DNA from 2 places in the Pandoraea sp. LA3 genome. Region 1 is predicted to be linked to the other one. Evidence: riboswitches for the same ligand, from Rfam matches in the RefSeq annotation. Region 1 holds a riboswitch; the other holds the start of a gene.
The links. A riboswitch is a leader RNA that binds a small molecule or an ion and turns the genes downstream of it on or off. The one in region 1 is predicted to bind FMN.
Positions count from the first base shown of each region.

Region 2: another riboswitch for FMN. It lies ahead of ribB (3,4-dihydroxy-2-butanone-4-phosphate synthase); the one in region 1 lies ahead of C5N93_RS09820 (6,7-dimethyl-8-ribityllumazine synthase).

Region 1 covers NZ_PTPY01000029.1:77,124-89,220, reverse strand. Annotated here, with positions in the region: gene hydA (dihydropyrimidinase) at 1-350, shown strand, start outside; gene C5N93_RS09845 (RNA polymerase sigma-70 factor) at 446-1,327, shown strand; gene C5N93_RS09840 (LysR family transcriptional regulator) at 1,491-2,540, shown strand; gene C5N93_RS09835 (carboxymuconolactone decarboxylase family protein) at 2,614-3,093, opposite strand; gene C5N93_RS09830 (OsmC family protein) at 3,453-3,734, shown strand; gene C5N93_RS09825 (alpha/beta fold hydrolase) at 3,907-4,530, shown strand; FMN riboswitch at 4,687-4,842, shown strand; gene C5N93_RS09820 (6,7-dimethyl-8-ribityllumazine synthase) at 4,913-5,419, shown strand; gene C5N93_RS09815 (cysteine hydrolase family protein) at 5,535-6,104, shown strand; gene C5N93_RS09810 (3'-5' exonuclease) at 6,422-8,257, shown strand; gene C5N93_RS09805 (hypothetical protein) at 8,266-8,976, shown strand; gene bluB (5,6-dimethylbenzimidazole synthase) at 9,977-10,660, opposite strand; gene C5N93_RS09795 (cobyrinate a,c-diamide synthase) at 10,644-11,957, opposite strand; gene cobO (cob(I)yrinic acid a,c-diamide adenosyltransferase) at 11,960-12,097, opposite strand, start outside.
Region 2 covers NZ_PTPY01000030.1:78,755-90,851, forward strand. Annotated here, with positions in the region: partial or broken gene cueR (Cu(I)-responsive transcriptional regulator) at 1-339, opposite strand, end outside; gene C5N93_RS10455 (endonuclease/exonuclease/phosphatase family protein) at 347-1,153, opposite strand; gene C5N93_RS10460 (heavy metal translocating P-type ATPase) at 1,329-3,887, opposite strand; gene C5N93_RS10465 (cation transporter) at 4,165-4,365, shown strand; FMN riboswitch at 4,602-4,778, shown strand; gene ribB (3,4-dihydroxy-2-butanone-4-phosphate synthase) at 4,875-5,591, shown strand; gene C5N93_RS10475 (PaaI family thioesterase) at 5,966-6,544, shown strand; gene C5N93_RS10480 (cation:proton antiporter) at 6,695-8,479, opposite strand; gene C5N93_RS10485 (DUF2848 domain-containing protein) at 9,009-9,695, shown strand; gene C5N93_RS10490 (GntR family transcriptional regulator) at 9,709-10,428, shown strand; gene C5N93_RS10495 (amidase) at 10,431-11,816, shown strand; gene C5N93_RS10500 (disulfide bond formation protein B) at 12,070-12,097, shown strand, end outside.

The DNA of each region.
Region 1 (12,097 bases):
CGTTGCCCCGATTCGTGCAACTGACGGCCACGGGCCCGGCCAAGGCTTATGGCCTTCATCCGAGGAAGGGCGCGATTGCGATCGGATCGGATGCCGATCTCGTGATCTGGGACGAGCGGGCGAAAACGATTGCGAATGCCGACCTCCACCACGGGGCCGACTACACCCCTTATGAAGGGATGCAGCTCAAGGCGTGGCCGGGGCTCACCATGAGCCGGGGCAAGGTCGTGTGGGACGGTGAGTCGTTCACCGGCGAGCCGGGGCACGGGAAATTTCTGCGATGTGGCTCGCCGACCCTCGGACCCCGTCCTGGTCGCGGTGCGGGGCCAGGTTTTTTCGATGAGGTCTGAGCGCGCGTCGTTCTTGTCGGGGCGGTCGTGCTGCGGCAAAATGAGCAGCCTTGCGCGTGCGCACTGCCCGCACATTTTCTGGCCTTCGCCACGACATGACCGACTCCGCACTCCTCTTCGAGCGTCACCGTCCGCGCCTGCAAGCGATTGCGTATCGCATGTTGGGCGCCGTAGCGGAAGCCGAGGACGTCGTGCAGGATGCATGGCTGCGCTGGCACAACACCGACCCGCATGCGGTAGAGAGCGCCGAAGCGTGGCTGGTCACGATCACGACACGCCTGTCCATCGACCGCCTGCGCGCGGCCAAGGCCGAGCGCGAGCACTACACCGGCGTATGGCTGCCCGAGCCGGTGCTGATGGCCGAGGCGCCGCCGACGCCGGAGCAGGTACACGAGTTCGCCGAAGACGTCTCCGTCGCCTTTCTCTACACGCTGGAACGTCTCTCGCCGGACGCTCGCGCTGCCTTTCTGATGCGCGATGTGTTCGACGCCGAGTATGACGACATCGCGCAAACGCTGGAGAAGACGCCCGCGGCCGTCCGCCAGCTCGTACGACGCGCGCGGGAGACGTTGCGCGACGGCAAGCCACGCGAGTCAGTGCCGCGCGCCACGCTGCATCGTTTGCTGACAGCCTTCGCCGACGCGATGCAGCGCAGCGACTTCCATGCGCTGCACGCGCTGCTGAGCGACAACGCAGAACTCATCGGCGACGGTGGCGGCAAGGTCTCGGCTTTCAGCAGCCTGGTCGGCGGGAAGCGGCTCGCGCAGCTCTTCTTCGCGGGCACGCGTCGTTATGGCGACGCGCTGCGGGTCGAAGTGGCACTCGTCAACGGCGAATGGGCGCTGCTACGCTTCATCGATGGGCAACTGGAGTCGGTGCTCGCATATGAGACCGACGGCGAACGCCTGACGCGCATTCTCGCGCAACGCAACCCGGACAAGCTGGCAGGGATCGCGGCGGCGCTGGCACGGCGCTGAGATGGCACGCGTCTGAGGTGGCAGGGGCTACGTCCGAGCGACACATCCCATGCGACTCGTCTGACACGAGGTAAGGCCTCGCGAGATTTTTTTCATTCGATGTCACAAATCGATCCGGTGGCTCGTCTTAGCGGTATGGTCAACAAACCGCGGGTTTGCCATCATGTCGATATCCCTCTCAATGCTGCCGGTCAAACCCTCCGTCACGGGGCCGAGCACGCTGCCCGGCCGGGCTGGCACCGATCGTACCCATCGCGCTGATTCGCTGGCGGACAGTTTCGCCACAAGTTATGCCGGTGTCGTGGCGTTTCTCGCCGTCGTGGCGGAAGGCAACTTCGTGAAGGCTGCCGACCGGCTGGGCATCGGCCGCTCGGCGGTCAGTCGCAGCGTACAAAAGCTGGAGGCGCAGTTGGGCGTCCGGCTATTTGTGCGCACCACGCGCAGCACCTCGCTCACGCCCGAAGGACAACGTTTTTACGATGAATGTCATCCCGGCGTGACGCGCATCGTGCAGGCGCTCGACGACATGCGGGAGCTACGCGAAGGCCCACCGTCCGGGCGATTGCGCGTGTCGTCGACGGCGAGCTTCGGCCGGCAGGTCGTAGCTCCACTCCTCGCCGGATTCCGTCGTGCGCATCCGGATATCGCTATTGAATTGTTGCTTGACGACGCACCTGTCGACCTGGCCGCCGACGGCGTCGATATCGCGTTTCGCAACGGCCGCATGGAAGACAGTCAGGTCATCGCGAAGCAGGTGATTCCCATGCAGATGGTGTTGTGCGCGTCGCCCGAATACGTCGCCAGACATGGATTGCCGACGAGTCTTGAGACGCTTGCCGATCACAGTTGCGTGAATTACCGGCTGGCGTCCGGTCGATTATGCGAATGGGAGTTCAGGAAGGGCGGCCGTCCGCTCAAGGTCGCGCCGAACGCCATGCTGACGTTCAACGATGCCGATCTGGTCCTGCAATCGGTGCTGGACGGTCAGGGGATTGCGCAGATGGCGGCCTATCAGGTGAGCCACCATCTGCGTGCAGGAACGTTGATGGCATGCCTTGCGCAACACGCGCCCGACGACTATGGGCACTACTTGTGTTTCCTGAGCCGTCAGCACCTGCCGGCCCGGATGCGCGTGTTCATCGACTACATGACCGAGCGCATCCGCTCGCTGGACTTGCAAGTCTTCGACGGGGTGCTGCTGAAGCAGGCGTAAGCCGCAAGCTGACGCGTCGCGTGGGCGACGACCGGCGATAGCCGGTGTCGTCGCCGGTCGCCGTGACGCGTGTTCAAGCGAGATTCGCCTTGTCGAGGCCGTATGCCTTGTCGGCCGAGCCGGGCACCGTACGGAAGCCGACGTTCAACCGATTCCAGCCGTTAATGGCCATGACGGCGAAACTGAGGTCGGAAATTTCCTTCTCGGACAGGTGCGCACGCACTTGCTCGTAGACGTCGTCGGACACCCCGTGCGGGGCCAGCGTCGTCAGGGCTTCGGTCCATGCCAGGCAGGCGCGCTCGCGCGGGGAAAACAGCGGGGATTCGCGCCAGATCGCCACGTGATGCAGGCGAAGCTCGCGCTCACCGCGAATCTTCGCCTCTTTCACGTGCATGTCGAGGCAAAAGCCGCAGCCATTGATCTGCGATGCGCGAATCTCGATCAGGCTCAGGATGGAGGATTCGACGGTGCTCGACTTCAGCAACATGCCGAACTCGACAAATTTCTTGAAAAGCTCGGGCGATTGGGCGAAAGCGTTCAGACGTTGACTCATGGTGGCGACCTCGATGGGGTGACGCGTCCCGACACGGTTCGGTCAGGGCGCTAAGGCATGAAACAGCCTCTTCATCTTAGGTGTCGACACCGAATGACAGAAGATCCGGCGTGGGGCGCACCATGTTGCCCTGGCGGCAACAATCCCCCGTCCGAAGCCTGTCACAAACCATACCGGGATAACGACTTGCCTTCCTAAGCCAGCGCTGTGCGCAGACACTGGCAATAGTTCTCGACGCCACGGATACCATCATGATCACGGCAACACGACAGGGCGAGCCATATGGCGTCCAATTGACCAATGGGCGTTGTCTGGTGTCCTCGGATACGCAAAAGGGTGGGAAAGGTGGGCGTGCGGGCATGCGACCGCATGAGTTGCTGGAAAGTGCGCTTGCAGCGTGCATTCGTATGTCCATCGATATGGCTGCCGAGCGCGCAGGTGCGACACTTCCCGCCGTCACAGTCGAAGTGACGATCGACAGGCAAGACCACGAAACCGCATTCGACGTGTCTCTTCACTTCTCGACAGCACCCTCCCCGGCGCACGAGTCACTCGCTCGTGAGGCGGTGCGAGCATCACCCGTTGCGCAGACACTGGGCAAGCCCATCGCGATTCGTCCGGCGGCAATCGTCACGCCTTGATAGGGGGCATTTATCATGGGCGACCAAACCATCGAAGCCCTCTCGTCGGCAATGCGCCAACTTGCACCGATTGGCGGGATGCTATTGAACTGATGGGTGATCGGTTTCTGGTCCCCGACGTTTGCCTCGTTGACCTGCCTGATCGAATATTCCAGACACGGAGAATCTACGCTTGCCTGCTCCATCGAAACTGCTTTTCCTGCCGGGCGCATCCGGAAACACCGCGTTCTGGCAGCCGCTCGCGAGTTTGCTGATCACCCCCGCCAGCAAAGTCATCCTTCCGTATCCGGGGTTCGGTCAGGAGCCCCCGGCACCTGATGTCAACAACATCGACGATCTCGTTCGAAGGGTCGTCTCTCACATCGACGAACCCACGGCCTTGATTGCTCAATCGATGGGAGGGGTGTTAGCGATTCGCGCAGCGCTGGAAAGGCCTGATCTGATAACCCATCTTGTTTTGACGGTGACGTCTGGTGGCATCGATACACGCGCGCTGGGTGCGGCAGACTGGCAAAGCGGATTTATCAATGCCAATCCGTCTTTCCCGAACTGGTTCACGTCGTTCACCGCTGACCTGACTGACGAGCTAAGCCGAATTGCACAGCCTGTCCTTTTGCTTTGGGGAGATGCCGACCCGATCAGCCCGCTAGCGGTTGGCCAGCGGTTGCGCGAACTGCTGCCTGACGCACGGTTGCACGTTGTCCCAGGGGGTAATCATGATCTGGCGCATGAGCACGCGTCGGAACTCGCGGGCCTTGTCGATGCCCACCTATCGCGGATCCGCGCGGGTGACTAAGGTTGGTGTTGCATCGTTTCGGTGTCGCACTCGCTAATCGTGGTGGGCGCCCGCGCGAGTTTGACTGCGACTGTCCGGGCCGGTCGAATCCGCGGCAAAAGGTGATCATTTCGCCAATGCATTTGTGATAGATTCCCCAGGCAGCATTTGATGCTGTTTCGTTCTCAGGGCGGGGTGAAATTCCCCACCGGCGGTAATCGTATAAATATACGTAGCCCGCGAGCGCTTCTTGGGATGTCATTCCCTGGAAGGTCAGCAGACTCGGTGTGATCCCGAGGCCGACGGTTAAAGTCCGGATGAGAGAGAGCGGGGTTGTGGGTTGCGTGCCTCGAGCGCGCGGCTTGGCCCTGTGCGCCCGTTTAATTTCACACAGGATCAACCCATGACCCAACTTCAAAATCCTTCCGTTGTTTCCGGTCGTCGCATCGCTTTCGTTCAATCCAGTTGGCATAAGAACATCGTGGACAATTGCCGGGCTGCTTTTGTTCAAGGCCTGGCTCAGGCAAATATCGCCGAATCCAACTGCGATTTCTTTGAGGTGGCGGGGGCCTTCGAAATTCCACTACACGCGAAATTGCTGGCGAAGACCGGCAAGTATGCGGCGATTGCCTGCGCGGGATTGGTCGTCGATGGTGGAATTTACCGCCACGAGTTTGTCGCTCAAGCCGTTATTTCCGGGCTGATGCAGGTGCAACTTGAAACCGAGGTTGTCGTCTTGTCTGCGGTTCTGACACCGCATCATTTCCACACTTCGGATGAACACAACAACTTCTTTCGAGAGCACTTCTTGGTTAAGGGCAGAGAGTTAGCGCACGCATGCTCTGACACCATCGAGAAGGTGATGTCGCTGAAAGATGAAGCTTTCGGTGGAATGAAGCACGCGGCCTGAATGGCGTCCGCGCCTTGCCGAACCGGGTAATTCAACAAAAGGAAAAACGGACGTTCGCTTCAAATCGAACGTCCGTTTCTTGTATCGTCGAATGTCGCTTTCCACATCTGAACACATGCCAGCCCGACTTCCTGCTCCCGGCGCAGTCCTTTTGCTGATTGATTTGCAGCGCGCGATCGACCACCCCAGTTGGGGCGAGCGAAATAACCCCGATGCCGAGCGACAAGTCGGCCGATTGCTGGCTCACTGGCGTTGCCAGGGTTGGCCTGTCTGGCACGTTCGGCACGACTCCACAAATCCCGCGTCTCACTACCGGCCGGGCCAGCCAGGACATGCATTCAAGCCAGAGACAGCGCCGGTGGCGGGGGAACTGGTCATCCCGAAGCAGACGAACAGTGCGTTCATCGGAACCGACCTGGAAGATCGGCTTCGAGCCGGAGGCCTCGACGCGTTGGTTGTGGCGGGCGTCATCACCAATAATTCAGTGGAAGCCACTGTCCGCATGGCCGGTAACCTTGGTTTCCAGACATGGCTCGTGTCTGACGGCTGTTTCACGTTTGCGCGGACAGACTGGAACGGGACACAACGAAGCGCCGAAGAGGTTCACGCGATGTCACTCGCCAATCTGGACACCGAATATTGCACCGTCACGACTGCCGATGCGTTATTAGGCACGGTTAGTTAAAGCAGGTTTGCAACGGCCGTTCGACGTCGGGAAAACGATACTCGAAGGGTGACTTGCCGAACGTCAAGTCGGGGTGGAAACAGTTTTCAGAAGTGACCAAAATCGGCCGGAAGCGGTCCCCTGCGCCAACGCGTCTTTGCTTCCGGACGTTACCGCTATCGTCGTAGTGTTGCTGCCATCCTTGTGCACAAATCCCTTGTGGCTGGCCGACTCCTGAATCAGCGTGCCGTCCGGGATGGGTTGACGACGACAAAGCCCATCAGCAACTCCTTTGGAGCGTGGTAGATTAGTGAACCTAACTTATAAGACCTTGGTTTATGGCAACGGCAACCATTGTGCCTTCGCTCTCCTCTTGTCTTGGCAGAATGTGGCCGGGTGAGAGGCGCTTTGCCGAACGACTTGAACAGAAGCTGGATGACGATTACAAGGTTTGGTACGACGTGCGTATCGCCTCGCTCGACAAATATCCGGACTTTGTAATCCTACACCCATCACATGGGTTGCTTGTGCTCGAAGTGAAGGATTGGAGACCAAGCACCATCAATGTTGCAACGCCAGGCGATTGGATCATCCACGGTGATTTTGGTCCGAAAGAGGTCACTAATCCGCTTGAACAGGCCAGGCGTTACATTACGGGTATCGTCCGCGCCCTCGAGCGCGATCCGCAGCTTGTGAATTCTCTGGGGCACCCGTATCAAGGGAAGCTGCGGTTTCCGTGGGCGTACGGTGTGGTGTTTCCGTTCATGACGCGTAAGCAGTTCATGGATGGGCAGTTGGATAATGCGATTCCGCTGGATCGTGTGATCTGCTCCGATGAGATGACTGAATCGGAGGATGCAGAGCGTTTTCAGGAGCGCCTGTGGAACATGTTCCCGTATCGGTTTCGAGATAAGTTGACCTTGCCGCAGATCGACCGGGTGCGCTGGATTCTCTTTCCAGAGATTCGCGTCTCGGCCAAGCAGCAGGAACTGTTTGGCGATGAGCCTGAGTTGCCAGATATTATGGCAGTGATGGACATGCAGCAGGAGCAGCTCGCACGAAGCTTGGGGGACGGTCATCGCGTTATCCACGGCGTGGCGGGATCTGGCAAGACGATGATTCTTGGTTACCGTGCCGAGTACCTCGCCGGTGCGTCCGAGAAGCCCGTTCTGATTCTGTGTTTCAGTGAGCCGTTGTCCAAGCGGTTGAAAAGTTGGATGGAGGCCAAGGGCCTGTCGGAGAAGGTATCCGTTCGCCACTTCCACGGTTGGTGCTTCGATCAACTAAAGGCTTACAACCAGCCTCGGCCCAGTGCGGAAGGAGATGCATTCTTTCCAGCGTTGGTCCAGCGCGTGATCGACAGTGTCGACCGTGGACATATCCCGAGCAATCAGTACGGTGCCGTGCTGATTGATGAAGGGCACGATTTTGAGCCGGGTTGGTTTAAGCTCGTGGTGCAGATGATATCGCCCGAGAGCAATCACTTGTTGGTGCTGTATGACGATGCGCAGTCGATCTTCAAGCGGTCAAGCCACCGAGGTTTCAGCTTCAAGAGTGTCGGTGTGCAGGCTCAGGGGCGCACGACGATTCTAAAGATCAACTACCGCAATACTCGGCAGATTCTCGAGCTGGCAGCGCTGATTGCCAAGGACATCCTAGACCCGAAGGCCACCGATGACGATGGCGTACCGCTGATTCGTCCGGTTAGCTGTGGGCGTGACGGCCCCCCTCCACATCTTATCAAGCTGCCATCCATCAAAGACGAGGCGATTGAGATCGCTCGCTGCTTGGAGCAAGCTCATCAACAAGGAGTTGCATGGCAGGACATGGCGATCGTCTATCGTACCTGGTCGGTAGGGCAGACCTGTGTCGATTCATTGGTTCGATCCAAAATTCCGTACCAATGGCAGCAACGTGATAAGAAGTCCTATTCACCGACTGCCGATGCCGTGACGGTGCTGACCATGCATGCCAGCAAGGGACTCGAATACCCCTTTGTTGCGATCCCTGGGGTGGGGCTGCTGTCGACTGAAGCAGCCGATCTCGAACAGGAGGCGAGGTTGTTCTATATTGCAGCGACGCGGGCCACCCATCAATTGGTTGTGACGGGCAGCGGCGAGTCCCTGTTCGTGAAGAGGCTGTTTCCAGCAGCCCCACAACCCACCGTGAACTGAAAGGCCGCATGGATCAACGTGTTCGTCCAACAATTCGCAGGCAGGATCTTGACCATGTGAAAGGGATTGTCCGAAGGCTGACTACCCGAAAACGCCCAGAGCGCCCTAAAAGCCGGTGGGTAGCACGTGTAGAGAATGCCGAGAAGCTGGTCCGTACCCTGGGCGTGATTGGCCTGCTTGAATGCGTGGTGCTCGCTATCGTGAGCCGCATCTTCGAGAGCCCTGCGCTGGCACAAACCGTCCTTGCCATGAGCATTCTGGTCACGCTGCTGGGAATTGCCTTGCTCATTTCCCCCGTCGTGCTCTCCGTCCCATTCTTCCGAGCGTTGTACCGAACGCCGTTCTCGCCTTTGCTCGAGGCCTTAGATGACGACATGGCATTGGACCTGCCGATGGTGCTGGAGTTGACGGAGTGTGACGGTGAGGCTGTCGAGTATGTGCTTGCGCACTACCGACATCAGCGCAACGCATTTGAGAAGCGAGGGATGATGCTGGCGGGGGCGTTGGACAAGATTGGCTTCTTCCCCGCCCTTGTTGCCTTTGCAATGCTCATGATCCCGGCATGGGGGCATCTCAATGCATGGGTCCAAAGCTTTGCGTTGCTTGTGCCCGCGTTCCACTTTCTGAACCTGCTCAGCTATGGGCTGACGCAAGAAATGGATCGTACGATTGCGTTGCTCGAGTACAGCCTCACTGCTCGCAAGCGAGCCGGCCGTTAAGCCAGCCGCGCCGAGTTCTGATCGAGCATCAGAAGATGCTTGATCCGCAGCTCGCTATCCACGAACCAGTCAAGCACATTTCGCAGACGCGGGGAGTCGTCGATCTGGAACGGTCATAGTCTCGTTCTATCGAACCGGCGACCCATGCATGGCAGATTTCTGCCACGCGAACAGGCTGTCGCAATAGGTACTTGCTAACCAGGGTCACAGCGAATGTAGCGGTTGGGGCGAGTTCAAGCGACCGCTTGCCTGACATCCAGCGTTAAAACGTGGCGGGTTTCAAAAGCCGCTCCATCCTCAATACCGGCCATCGCAGGTCGATAGCAGCGACTGCCTCATGTGGGCCGAACAGCTTCACAAATGACCGGAACCGGCCAGTAGCGGACGGTCGAGATAAACTCTGATTCTTAAATAGATATCGGATAGCTGTCTTCCTATGCCTCGAACCACCGTAGACATCGCCCGTGACATCGCTACGTTTACTCCTAGAGAGGACAACTGGCTTTCCTTGGATTCACTCCTTGTGGAACTCTGGCAGGCGGGGCATCCGGAACAGGCGATACCCGAGCTTCTGGGTCTGTTCGAGCGCTACCCAGAGGAGGATGGTTGCGGCGTGATGTGGAGCGTTCTACACGGACTGGAGTCGCTGCCAAATTATGAACGAGAGCTTCTTCGTTCCCTTATGCGACAGCCCAGCGAATTTGGCGTCCTCATGGTTGGCCGACTGCTTAATGCAGGCATACAACATGTTGGGGACGCTTCGCTAGTCGACACACTGCATGAACTGGCGTCCACGGCGGAGTCCATGCTCATTCGTGAAACTGCGATAAGCTTTGTATCCCAAAACAAGTGAATGAATGATCGCAGGAGACACTTCCCTCAAATATTAATGGCTGCTTTAGGGGGAGCGCTAACTGGCTGTTGTGGGGCGGGAACGGCCCTCCGCATCCGTCGGCAATCGGCCCAAAGCCGCCGTTCATTCTCTGCGGCATCACCCACATCATTCCGCTGCACTACTGGGGTCGCTCGCCGCAGTGTCCTTTTCCGACGGCCATCGGTTTTCGAAAACGTATTCGTCCAGCGGGGCGCGAGACGCCCAGCCTTCCTGTTCCAGCATCGGGGCGTTGTAGAACTCGGTCACGTGTCCGAGGCAGAGAATTGCGACCGGCTTTGCACCCGCTGGCATTTCCAGTAGTTGCGCGACCTCGTCGGGATCGAAGATCGACACCCATCCCATGCCCAGACCTTCCGCGCGGGCGGCCAGCCACAGGTTCTGAATCGCGCAGGATACCGAGGCCAGATCCATCTCCGGTAACGTGCGTCGGCCGAAAACGTGACGCTCGCGTCCGTCCATCAGCGCCATCACCAGGATCTCGGCGCACTGCTGCATGCCCTCGACCTTGAGCTTCATGAATTCGTCGCGGCGAGCACCGAGTGCGTCAGCCGTCTTGTGCCGCTCACGTTCGACTGCATCGTGCAACGCCGAACGCAGGGCGGGTGACGTCACCCGCACCACGCGCCAGGGCTGCATGAAGCCAACGCTCGGGGCATGATGCGCCGCGTCGAGCAGTCTTGCGAGGACCTCGGGATCGACGGGCGTCGGTACGAAATGGCGCATGTCGCGCCGCTCGTAGATCGCGCGGTAGACGGCGGCGCGTTCGCGTTCGCTAAAAGGCTGTGCCATGAAAGAGTGCGGCAGTAAGCGCCGGGTTCGACGGCCAGTAGCCGTGCAGATAGCTCGCCACGATCGCGCCTTGACGGTACACCGGCTCACCCGTCGTGCTGGCAGCGCTGCCGGGCCGTGTCGAGTGGTAAATCGGCGCCATCGACGTGGCCATGCGCGTGTAGTGAAAGGTGTGCCCCCTGAGCGTGCCGTGCGATGTCTCCAGCGCCTGCATGCCGAGACCGGCGAGGCGCTTTTGCAGCGTGGCGTGCCCGGGCAGAATGCCCAGCATGGATGTCGAGACGCCGTCAGCATCCGTCAGCTTTTCCAACAGATACAGCATGCCGCCGCACTCGGCCACGATGGGCTTGCCTGCCGCCGCATGCGCACGCACGCTCGCAGCGCTCAGCGCGTTGCCTGCAAGCCGCGCCGCATGCAGTTCGGGATAGCCGCCGGGCAGGAACAGGGCATCCGTCGCGTCGGGCACGGCATCGTCCGCGAGCGGCGAAAAATACGTCACATGTGCACCCATCGTCTCCAGCAGACGAAGGTTCTCCGGGTAGATGAACGAGAACGCGGCGTCACGCGCGACGGCAATGCGCTTGCCGTCGAGAGATTTCGGGATGTCCGGCATCGCGTCCAACGTCGGCGCGTCGAAGCTGACCGGCGGCGGGAGGTCGGCGAGTGCGGTGCCGGCGAGCGCCTGCGCGGTCGCGGCAATCCGGGCATCGAGCCGATCGATCTCATCGGCCTGATGCAGGCCGAGATGTCGTGCGGGCAGCGTCATCTGCGCCGATGTCGCGAGATGCCCAAGCCATCGCAAGTCCGTCGGCATGCCCTCCTGCAACAACTGCGCATGACGCGGCGAACTCACGTGATTCGCGAGCACGCCATGCATCGGCAACCCCGGCCGGTAGTGGGCGAGTCCCGAGGCAATCGCGCCGAACGTCTGCGCCATCGATTTCGCCGAGATGACCGTGACGACGGGCACACCGAACGTCATCGCCAGATCGGCGCTGCTCGGGGTGCCGTCGAACAGTCCCATCACACCTTCGATGAGAATCAGGTCGGCCTCGCGCGCAGCCTCCGCCAGCAGGCGACGGCATTGCGCAACGCCCACCATCCACAGATCGAGCGTCTGGACGCACGCCCCGCTGGCGCGCTCGAGAATCTTCGGATCGAGAAAGTCGGGACCGGTCTTGAAGACGCGAACGCGGCGTCCCTGCTCGCGATGCCATTGCGCCAGACCGGCCGTGACCGTGGTCTTGCCCTGACCGGACGCAGGCGCACTCACGAACAGCGCGGGGCACGACGCCATGATCAGAACTCGACGCCCTGCTGCGCCTTCACACCCTGCTCGCGATACGGATGCTTCACCAGACGCATCTCGGTGACGAGGTCCGCCGCTTCGATCAGTTCGTCCGGCGCATGACGGCCGGTGACCACGACGTGCTGCAT
Region 2 (12,097 bases), on a different contig from region 1:
ATGGCAATGCACGGCGAGATGCGACAGCGTGTCGCGCATGGCGACGAGTTCGCCGATGCGCTGATTGAGCTCGTCGACGTGAGATTGCGCCAGTGCCTTCACCTGTGCGCTAGAGCGGCCACGATCCTGCCAGAGCGCCAGCAACTGACGAATCTGGTCGATACCGAAACCCAACCGACGCGCCTGACGAATGAACCGCAGCAAATGCAGATCCTGTTCGCCGTACCGCCGGTAACCTGCCTCGGAGCGGGGGCTCGGGGGCATCAGGCCGATACTCTCGTAGTACCGGATCATCTTGGCCGTAACGCCGCTGGCCTGCGCCGCTTGTCCGATGTTCATGGCGACCTCACTGGGGGGAACGAGGGTTGAACGACGGGAGAGAGGATCCGTTCACGGCCTTCCCGGTATCCGACGGCACGAGTCGGGCACTGATCGGCGCATGATCGGAGATCCGTGACCAGGGACGCCCATGCAACACTTGCGCCCCTTCGATATGAAAGCCGCGTGCGTAAATACGGTCAAGTCGTAAAAGCGGCAATCCGCTCGGGAAACTGCGCGCCGGGCGACCAGCGCTATTCTGAAACACTTCCGTCAGCGCCAATTTCTCAGCCAGCAGACGGTCCGCCTGATTACTCCAGTCGTTAAAGTCGCCGGCGATGATCAGCGGTGCATCCGAAGGAATGGCGTCCGCCACCCGCTCCGTCAGCATCTCAAACTGGCGACGTCGGCCCTGGCCGGCCAGCGACAGATGCACGCACAGGCAATGCAACGGTTGCTCCAGCCCCGGCACGGCAATTTCGCAATGAAGCATGCCGCGCTTCTCAAAACTATAGGTCGTGATGTCGTGATTGTCCGATTTGACGATCGGATAACGGCTCAAAATCGCGTTGCCGTGGTGCCCATGCTCATAAACGACATTCCGGCCATATGCGTGATCACGCCACATGGCGCCCGCCAGGAACTCGTGCTGCGGCTGCACCGGCCAATTACTGTGGCGCACGGCGTGCCGCTGGTGCATGCCCTGCACTTCCTGCAGGAAGACGAGATCGGGCGCCAGCCCCTCCAGCCCTGCGCGCAATTCGTGAACACGCAGTCGGTTGAACGCGGAAAAGCCCTTGTGGATGTTGTAACTTGCGATATGCAGACTATTCATATTCGGCAGCATTGACTCCGTGCCGGAAGACAGACGATATCACCTAGATGATGCCGCTTTCGGCGAATTTCAAGGCAAGTGAAAATCTAGGCAACGGACTGACGATTCACCGTCGGTACGTTGCCTCTGCTGGTTTCATTATGCGCCGATCACCTTGTGCCCGGGCAAACCGCCCTCAGATGCCCGCCCGACGGGCCTCACCGACGTGTTTCGCCGCCCCGCCGGCACCATCTACTGCGCTTAATGCCGCCGGTTGATCCGCAGGTCGCCACCGACGCAGCAGCAACGCATTACTCACGACACTGACACTGCTCAGCGCCATGGCCGCCCCGGCAATCACGGGACTCAGCAGCCCGAACGCCGCCAGCGGAATCCCGACCACGTTGTACGCAAACGCCCAGAACAGGTTCTGACGGATCTTCGACCAGGTGCGACGCGAGACGTCGATGGCATCGGCCACACGCAGCGGATCGCCGCTCATGAGCGTAATGCCCGCCGTCTGCATCGCGACATCGGTCCCCGAGCCCATGGCGATGCCGACGTCGGCAGCCGCCAGCGCCGGGGCGTCGTTGATGCCGTCGCCGACCATCGCCACGACGGCGCCGTCACGCTTGAGTTGCGCAATGACTTCGGCTTTGTGTTCGGGCAACACGTCCGCGTGCACATCGTCGAGGCCCAGCGCGTTCGCAACGGCGCTTGCACTGCCCGCGTTGTCGCCCGTCACCATCACGCAACGCACGCCGAGTGCGTGCAACCGGTCGATGGCAGGCTTCGCACTGGCCTTGAGCGTGTCGCCGAACGCCAGCAGACCGAGTAGCCGCGGCGTTGCCGTCGTGCCCCCCACGTCACCAACGCCATCGACGCCAGCATCACCAGTCTCGACCAGCCACGAGACAGTGCGTCCCTCGCCCGCCAGACGCGTCGCCTCTTGCGCCAATGCGCCTTGCGACACCCCCAGCTCATCGAGCAATCTGGCATTGCCCAACTGAAGCGCATGGCGGCGGCCCGGGTTGCCGGCGTCCGACGTCTCCAGAATGCTGGCACGCATGCCACGCCCAGGCAGCGCCGCGATATCCGACGCCACGGGCACCTTCGACGTCAGGCCGCCTTCCTCAGCCGCCACCATGACCGCCTTGGCCAACGGATGCGAACTGCCCGACTGCACCGCTGCGGCCCACCGCAACAGCGTATCTGCGCTCGTACCGTCAGCGGGCAGATGCGCCACCAGACGCGGCTTGCCTTCCGTCAGCGTGCCGGTCTTGTCGAACGCCACGACGTTGATGCGATGTGCCAATTCGAGCGCTTCGGCATCCTTGATCAGAATGCCCTGCCGCGCCGCCGCGCCTGTGCCGACCATGATCGCAGCCGGCGTTGCAAGCCCCAATGCGCACGGACACGCAATCACAAGCACCGCCACGGCATTCAACAGCGCCGCCTCCAGCCCGATCCCGAGCGCCCAGCCGGCGATCACCGTGACGATGGCGATCAGGACCACCACCGGCACGAACACCGCCGCGACACGATCCACGGCGCGCTGAATCGGCGCCTTGCCTGCCTGCGCGTCTTCGACCATGCGGATGATGCGAGCGAGCGCCGTGTCGGCGCCGACCGCCGTCGTTTCCACGCGCAGCGTCCCCGCGCCATTGATCGAACCGCCCACGACCTTGTCGCCACTCGTCTTGTCGATGGGCAACGGTTCGCCCGTCAGCAACGACTCGTCGAGTTGGCTTGCGCCATCGCGAATCACGCCGTCGACCGGCACACGCTCACCGGCGCGCACCACGACCCAATCGCCCACTTTCACTTGCGAGAGCGGCACGTCAACCTCACTCGCTGCGCCATGCGGGTCGCGCAACACGCGCGCCGTCTCGGGCCGCAATGCCGCCAGCGCACGAATCGCTTCCACCGTACGCCGCTTCGCACGCGCTTCGAGCCACTTGCCCAGCAGGACCAGCGTAATGACGACCGCAGCCGCCTCGAAATAGAGATGCGGCATGCTGCCGGCCGGTGCACGCCACCATTCGTACAGACTCAGGCCATACGCCGCCGAAGTGCCCAGCGCCACGAGCAAGTCCATGTTGCCGCTGCCCGCGCGCACCGCCTTGTAGCCTGCCCGGTAAAACCGCGCGCCGAGCCAGAACTGCACCGGCGTCGCGAGCAGCCATTGCACCCACGGCGGCGGCATCACATGCACACCGAACGGTTCGAGCAGCATGGGCAGCAATAGCGGCAGCGAGAGCACCGCCGCGATGGCCACCGGCCACCACGCCGGGCCGCTTTCGGTCTGGGCCGCCTGCGCCGGGTCCGTTACGGGCGACGCTTCATATCCCGCCTTCTCGACAGCGGTCGCAAGCGCCGCGATGTCCACGGCACCGCGTACACCACGCACGGCAGCGCGCTCGGTCGCCAGATTGACGTTCGCCTCGACCACGCCCGGCACATTGCGCAGCGCCTTTTCGACGCGCCCCGCACACGAGGCGCATGTCATGCCGCCGATGGCGAGTTCGAACGATTGCTCCGCCACCTGATACCCGGCATCGGCCACCGCCGCTTCGATCGCGCCAAGCAGGGCCGCCGGCTTCACATCGGCCGCGGCCTCGACAGCCGCCGTTTCGGTCGCAAGGTTCACATTGGCGCTCGCCACCCCTGGGGTGCGTCGTAACGCCTTCTCTACCCGCGTCACACACGATGCGCAGGTCATGCCTTCGATACCGACCGACCAGTTCTGAGTCATTTATGGGCCTCCCACGAGGACTGTCATCATGCGTCAAAGCATAGACCTTGCCATGACAGGAAGGTCAAGCACTGTGCGGCAACTTGTCACGCATCGTATCGACCGCCCGTCCGATCGTTCAAGATAACGCGATCGGCACCGCCCGGGTTTGGGGGACGTCCGAGCCGTCACCCGACGCATCCGAAAAAAGCGCTTGAGCTTCCTGCTATGGGAAGGTCTATCATCGGTTCCATTCATTCGTGTCACCCTGCAATCGAACCTCTTCAAGGAGAACATCATGCAAGTGCAAGTCGAAGGTATGAGCTGCGGTCACTGCGTCAAGGCCGTCACGCGCGCGATCACCGAGCTGGACGCCGACGCCAAGGTCAATGTCGATCTGGGCGCCGGTCGCGTCGACGTGCAGAGCGATCTGTCCCCCGCCGAAGTCAGCGCCGCCATTACCGAAGCCGGTTATACGGTCAAGGGCACGCAGGCCTGAGCGTCATCCCGCCATCCGCGCCGTCCGGCCCACTCGCCCGGACCCGGTCACGGCGTGGCCGAACAGACCGGACGCGAAATCCGGGAGATGGACGAGGCGCGGATCCACTCCGCCATTCCCACGCGCTCGACGCGGCCTTCGCTGCAAAGCGGCAAGACCTTGTGCTACGCTCTGTCTCGCCGACTACGTCATGACGCCGCGCGATGCGTTACTGCCAGCGACCGACGGGCGGCAATACACGTCTTCAGGGCGGGGTGAAAGTCCCCACCGGCGGTATGTGACGCCGCGCAGTGCGCTGCGCCGTCATGAGCCCGCGAGCGCTTGCCATCGTTGCTTTCGCGACACCGGCAGGGTCAGCAGATCTGGTGCGAAGCCAGAGCCGACGGTCATAGTCCGGATGAGAGAAGATGCGTCGACACCCACGTGCTATGGGACGAGATCCCATGGTCACGTCCGTTCGCGTGCCCCGAAAACGTTTTTCGCCAATTGACTTACGCGAGGAGCGTTTCATGTCCACCAGCACCCAGCGCAATACCCAAGTTGCATCGCAAGACAGCACCACGGCAGACGATCTGCATGCCTACCCGGCATTCGTCGATCTTGCGCCGGTCGAAGTCCGTCTGGCCGCCGCGCTCGACGCCATGCGCGATGGCCGCCCCGTCATTCTCATGGACGATCTCGACCGCGAGAACGAAGCCGATCTGATCGTCGCCGCCGAGAAAATCACGCCGGCCACCATGGCCATGCTGATTCGCGAATGCAGCGGCATCGTCTGCCTGTGCCTGCCCGACGAGACGCTTCGCCGCCTCGATCTGCCGCCGATGGTCGAGCAGAACCAGAGCCGTTACGGCACGGCGTTTACCGTGACGATCGAAGCTCGTCAGGGCGTGAGTACCGGCGTATCGGCCGCCGACCGCGTCACCACGATCCGCGCGGCGATTGCCGACGATGCGCAACCGTCCGACCTGTCGCGTCCGGGTCACGTCTTCCCGCTGCGTGCGCAACCGGGCGGCGTGCTCACGCGTCGCGGTCACACGGAAGGCTCCGTCGATCTGGCGATCCTCGCCGGGTTGAAGCCGGCAGCCGTGCTGTGCGAACTGATGAATCCGGACGGCACGATGACGCGCGGCGCCGATATCGAGCGCTTTGCCAAGTTGCACGATCTGCCGATCCTGACCATCGACGAACTCGCCACTTACCGCCTCAGTCACGCTCAGGCCGCTTGAGTTGTCGGTTAGATAGAGGACGATGAAGCGTCGAAAAGTCACTCATCGACGCAGTCCTTTACGGCAACGGCTCGCACCGTCGTGGCCGCAGCGTCACCTTCGCCTGCCGCGTCGTCAGCCCCTGTTTCATCGCGGACCGACGACGCTCATCGCCCCCGGCCCGCCTACACACCTGCACGCCGATACACCGATACACGGATACGCCGGTACGCCGGTACACCGATATGCCGCGTACCACGAGCAAGCCTCGCCGCCCCGCCTCCTGCCCGTCGACACTTCCCTCTAACGCGAAATAAGCAATCGAGCGCGGTCACTCCTATAATCGGCCTGACAATGCGATTGCCTAGCATGATAAAAGTTACGAGGAAGACGTCATGAATACCAAACTGGACACCCGCGCGGATGCCACCGCCGTTCTGGCGCAGTGGGAAGCCGACGAAGCCGCCGTGCGTGAGCGCATCTCCCGCAACGGTCCCGCACGTTACGGCGTGGCCACGCCGTCGGACGTCATCGGCCTGTCCGGCCAGGAAATCTTCGACGCCATGTTCGACGGCAAGCTGCCGATGCCGCCGATCAGTGAAACGCTCGGCTTCATTGCCGTCGAGGTTGCCAATGGCCGCGCCGTCTTTCAGGGACGCCCGGCATTGCCCTATTACAACCCGCTCGGCTCCATTCATGGCGGCTGGTTTGCCACGCTGCTCGACTCGGCCGTGGCCTGCGCGATTCACTCGACGCTGCCCGCCGGACGCAGCTACACCACGCTCGAACTCAAGACCAACATGGTCCGCGCCCTCACCCGCGACGTTCCGCTCGTGCGCGCCGAAGGCAAGGTCATTCAGGTGGGACGTCAGGTCGGCATCGCCGAAGGCCGCATCGTCGGACCGGACGGCACGCTCTACGCACACGCCACGACGACCTGCCTGATCTTCGACTTCCCGCCGAAGAAGGCGTAAGCCAGTCGAAAACAGCGCCAGACGCGTCACCCGATAAAAAAGCCCGCCGGAGGATGACCCCGGCGGGCTTTTTTACGACCTGGCGCAGCACGCAATCATGCACTCGCGCCGTCGATACCTACTGAAACGCGGCGACGCTCGAAACACGCCTCAGTGCGACGGCCCCTTGCCGCCATGCTCGCCATCGGGCTGATGTTCGAGCGTCTCCTTGAGGGCGATCTGCAACTTGGCGTGCATGCGCACGAACCAGCTTCGCATGATGACGGCCAGCACCAGCGTGCCGACAACGATCAGCGCAATCATTTCGGTCGACGGCAGAATGCTCGCCGACAACGCTGCCAACAGCAGGATCACACCGACCATGGCGGCAATCGGCAGGATCTCGGCCACCACGCGTCGCACCTGGAACGTGTAGCGACCGGTCAGGCTCGGCGGCACCGACAGCTCCACGAGCAGCAACGACAGCGACTTGAGCTTGCGATACACCGCGATCAGGAACGGCAGCGACAGCACCAGCGCCGCGCCCCAGACCACCGCGCTTTGCAGGCTCGGATCCGACACCCACGGATTCATCAGATCCGCGAGGCGACGATAGAAGAACGCGCCGCCGAGGAAGATCGTGACGACCAGCGCCAGGTTGATCGCCACGCTCACCACGATGCGTCGCACGATGGTCACGATCGCCGCGCTGTCGCCCGTCAGTTGAATGCTTTGCAGCCACTGCGTGTACTGTCCAAGCACGTAGGCCAGACGCCCCGGCATGGCGCGTCCCAGCCAGCCGGTCACCGGATCGGCGCTCTTGATGAGGTACGGCGTGAGCAGCGTGGTGATCACCGAGACGGCCACCGCAATCGGATACAGGAAGTCGCTGGTCACCTTGAGCGAGAGCCCGAGCGAGGCGATGATGAACGAGAATTCGCCGATCTGCGACAACCCCATGCCCACGCGCATCGACGTGCGGCCGTCCTGCCCCGAGAGGTACGAGCCCAGCCCGCACGAGACGATCTTGCCCACGACCACCGCCACCGTGATGACCAGAATCGGCCAGACGTACGTGACGAGCACATTCGGGTCGAGCAACAGCCCGATGGTCACGAAGAACACTGCGCTGAACATGTCGCGCAGCGGCGCGACCAGACGCTCGATCGTGTGCAACTCCCGCGCCTCCGCCATGATCGCGCCGATCAGGAATGCGCCGAGCGCCACGCTGTAACCCATCTGGATAACAAGCAGACAGAAGCCGAAGCACAGGCCGAGCACGACCACCAGCAGCATCTCGTCGCTCTTGAACTTCGCGACGTACGCCAGAATCCGCGGCACCAGCAAAATGCCCACGACCAGCGACACGACCATGAACAGCAGCAGCTTGCCCAGCGTGAAGGTGGCTTCGCCGGCATCGACCTGACCGCTGATGGCGATCCCCGAAAGCAGCGCGATCATGCCGATGGCGAGCACGTCTTCCACGATCAGCACGCCGAAAATCAGTTGCGCGAAGCGTTCGCGCTTCATGCCAAGTTCGTCGAGCGCCTTGACGATGATGGTGGTCGACGAGACGGCCAGCATGGCGCCGAGGAAGATCGAATCCATCGCCTTCCAGCCGAAGAAGCGGCCGATCTCGTAGCCGAGCCAGAGCATCAGCACGATTTCGGTCAGCGCCGCGACGAACGCCGTCACTCCCACGCGCGCGAGCTTGCGCAGACTGAATTCGAGGCCCAGCGAGAACATCAGGAACACGACACCGAGTTCGGCAAGGATCCCGATGGTCTTCTCGTCATGTATGAGAGCGAACGGCGGCGTATACGGCCCGATGATCACGCCCGCCACGATGTAGCCGAGCACGACCGGTTGCCGGAACCGGTTGAAGATGACCGTCACGATGCCTGCCAGCAGCATGATGACGGCCAGATCCTGAATGAAGTCAATGGCGTGATGCATCCGATACGTTCTCCCCGCAGCGCCTTGCGCCGATATTGATGTTCTTGACCCCACGCCGGTGACGCGCCGCGTCTTCAGAGAAGCCGCAGCGATGACACGAGGCGTGATGCTTGATGAAGGTGGGAAGCCGGTCAGGTTTGCCCCTGCCGACCTGGTAGACGTTGCGTTCGTATGCCCGGGTTCCGGACGAGCCTGCTGCCGAACCCCGTGATTTGCTGCATTCCTCCAACCCCGCGGAGGACGCCGGTTCGCACACCGGAACGGAAAATCACGCAAATATTCGGTCAATCCGACGGCTGACTACTAGCGCCGAATCAATATACGCGATGCCCTGACACGCGCGCAACCCAAGATTGACGGGGCTTTTCATAAAAAATTCCCGTTTTTCACCACATCGTCAGAAATTTTTCTTCTTGATTTTTGTCGATGCTCCTTGTGAAATATCACACAAATATCAATTGAATTTCACTGACCGCCGCGATTGGTCATCCATCGGCTGTCCAGCGGTCTTTTCAGGAGTTGTGGACGTATGAGTTCCCGTTTGTCACTGATGGTGTCCGGCGACGGCGCCCCCATGCGCGTCGATGTCCAGGTCGACACGCTGATCATCGCCGGCTGGGCCGGGCGCGATCAGGACGCCGTCGAGCATCACATCGCCGAGCTGGCGGCACTGGGCGTACGCCGCCCGTCGAGCACGCCTTGCTTCTACCGGCTCGCCCCGGCACTGCTCTCGCAGGACGCCGCCATCGACGTCGTGGGCCAGACCAGCAGCGGCGAAGCCGAGTGCGTCCTCGTGCGGCACGGCGACGACCTGTTCGTGAGCATCGGTTCGGATCACACCGACCGCGAAGTCGAGGCCTATGGCGTGACCGTCTCCAAACAGGTCTGTGCCAAGCCGGTGGCTCGCGAGGCATGGCGTTTCGCCGACGTCGCCGCGCACTGGGATCGTCTGACGATGCGCTCGTGGGTGACAACGGACGGCGAGCGGCGTCTGTATCAGGAAGGCAATGTGGACGGCCTGCTGTCGCCGCAGGAATTGATGGCGAAGCTCGGGACGCAAGGCTTGCCGCCGGGCGCGGCCATGTTCTGTGGCACACTCGCTGCCATTGGCGGCGTGGCCGGTGGCGAGCAGTTCGAGATCGAGCTGCACGACCCGGTCCTCGGCCGCACGATCCGGCATTGCTACGCCACCCGGGCGCTGGCGATCGCCGACTGACCGCCCCCATCCGATGCCCAACGACACCGCTTTCGAGTCCCGCGCTTCTCACATCGCCACAGATGCCACCGCAGCCACCCTCGCGCCGCCCGCCGCCACGGACAGCCGCAGCCTGACGGAACGCGCCTACGAAGCGATCAAGCACGACATCATCACGTTGCGTCTGCGTCCGGGCGAAACGCTCAACGAAGCGCAACTGATGCAGTCGACGGGACTCGGACGCACGCCCGTGCACCAGGCAATGCACCGTCTGGCGCTCGAAGGGTTGTTGGTCATCCTGCCGCGCAAGGGCGCGATGGTCGCGCCCGTCTCGCTGAACGATGCGCTCGAGATCATCGACGTGCGCATGATCAACGAGACGTACTGCGTCGAACTGGCCGCGCGTGCCGCCACGCCAGACGACCTCGCGGCCATTCACGCCGTGCTGGCGCGTTCGCGTGAGGCCATCGCAGCGCGCGACGTCGCGGCCATGATGCGCATCGACCGCGACTTCCATCTGGCGATTTCGCGCGCCTCGCGCAACCAGACACTCGCCGAACTGCTGCGCGGCCTGCACGAACGCTCGCTGCGCTTCTGGTTTCTCGCGCTGTCCACGCCGAGCCATCTGGAAGGCGTCTATGAAGAGCATCTGGAACTGTACGAAGCGCTGGCCGCCCATGACGGCGAGCGCGCCCGGCGGGCCATCGCCCGTCACATCGAAGAATTCCGCACCCATATTCTGAAAGCGATCTGACCATGAGCACCGACGCCATCGATCTGCAACGCCCCCTGTCCGAACTCGCCGCCGCGCTCGACGCGGGCCGCACCACCAGCCGCGCCCTCACGGAGCAGGCGCTCTCGCGCATTGCCGATCCCGCCGGTCAGGGCAATGTCGTTTTCACGCAGGTCGATGCCCAAGCCGCCCGCGACGCCGCCGACGGGCTCGACGCGCTGCGCCGCGCCGGCACGCGCCTGTCGCCGCTCATGGGCGTTCCCGTCTCGGTCAAGGATCTGTTCGACGTCGCAGGTCAGGTCACGCGCGCCGGCTCCACGGTGCTCGCCGACGCCGCTCCCGCCACGCATGACGCGCTTGCCGTTGCCCGCTTGCGTCAGGCGGGCGCCGTCATCGTCGGCCGCACCAACATGACCGAGTTCGCGTTTTCAGGCCTCGGGCTGAATCCGCATTACGGCACGCCGCGCTCGCCGTGGCAGCGTGAAGCCGGCCACATCGCCGGCGGGTCCTCGTCGGGAGCCGCCGCTTCGGTCGCCGACGGCATGGCAGCAGTGGGTCTGGGCACCGATACGGGCGGCTCGATCCGTATTCCGGCGGCATTCTGCGGCCTGACGGGCTTCAAGCCGACGGCCTCGCGCACCCCGCGCGATGGCGCCCTGCCGCTGTCGACGTCGCTCGACTCGGTCGGCCCCATCGGTCGCTCGGTGGATTGCTGCGCGTGGATCGACGCGATTCTCGCCGGCAATCCGGTGGACGAAACCCCGGCCGCGCCGCGCAGTGTGCGCGGCATGCGTTTCGGCGTCTTGACCAACTTCGTGCTCGACGGCGCCGAACCGGCCGCCCTCGCCATCTACGAGCGCGCCCTCTCGGCGCTTGCCCAGGCCGGGGCCACGCTCGTCGAATTCCAGTTCACGCCGTTCGACAACCTGCCCGCGATCAACCGCTTCGGCTTTTCCCCGATCGAGGCGTATGCCTGGCATCGCAAGCTGCTCGCCGAGCGTGCAGACGGCTACGACCCCCGCGTGCTCGTGCGCATCCGCAAGGGCGAGCCGGCGGGTGCGGCCGACTACATCGACCTGCTCAACGCCCGGGCAGCGCTGATCGCGGCCGCCGTCCCCGTCTGGCAACGCTTCGACGCCGTGCTGTGCCCGACCGTGCCGCTCACGCCGCCCGCCATCGCCCCGCTCGAAGCCAGCGACGACGCCTTCACCGCGACCAACGCGCTCGTGCTGCGCAACCCCACGGCCATCAACATGATCGACGGCTGCGCCTTTTCGTTGCCTTGTCAGGCGAAGGGAGAAGCCCCAATCGGCCTCATGGTCAGCGGCGCACGCGGCGACGACGCCCGCCTCTTCCCAACCGGACGCGCCATCGAGCGCGCCCTGCGCTCGGCAGGTCTGGGGGGTTGACGCATCAAGCGTTGACGCAAAACACGGGCGGACGGCGCGCAACCGCATCGCACCGCCTGTCAGGGTCAATCCTCAACTCGCGAAGCGGGTGGCATCGGAACGCGCGCAATCGTCTGATTTTCGGGCGAAAAGTTCCCTAATTTTTCGACTCACACACGCCCCGGGCTGGGGTTACAATCCCAGCCCAAGTGCCTGCTGCCCGGCGTCATGCGGGGATTCGCGGGATTTGTGATGGCCTACCGCCCGAAGTGAAATGAACGCTCAAATCGACCCGGCCCTGC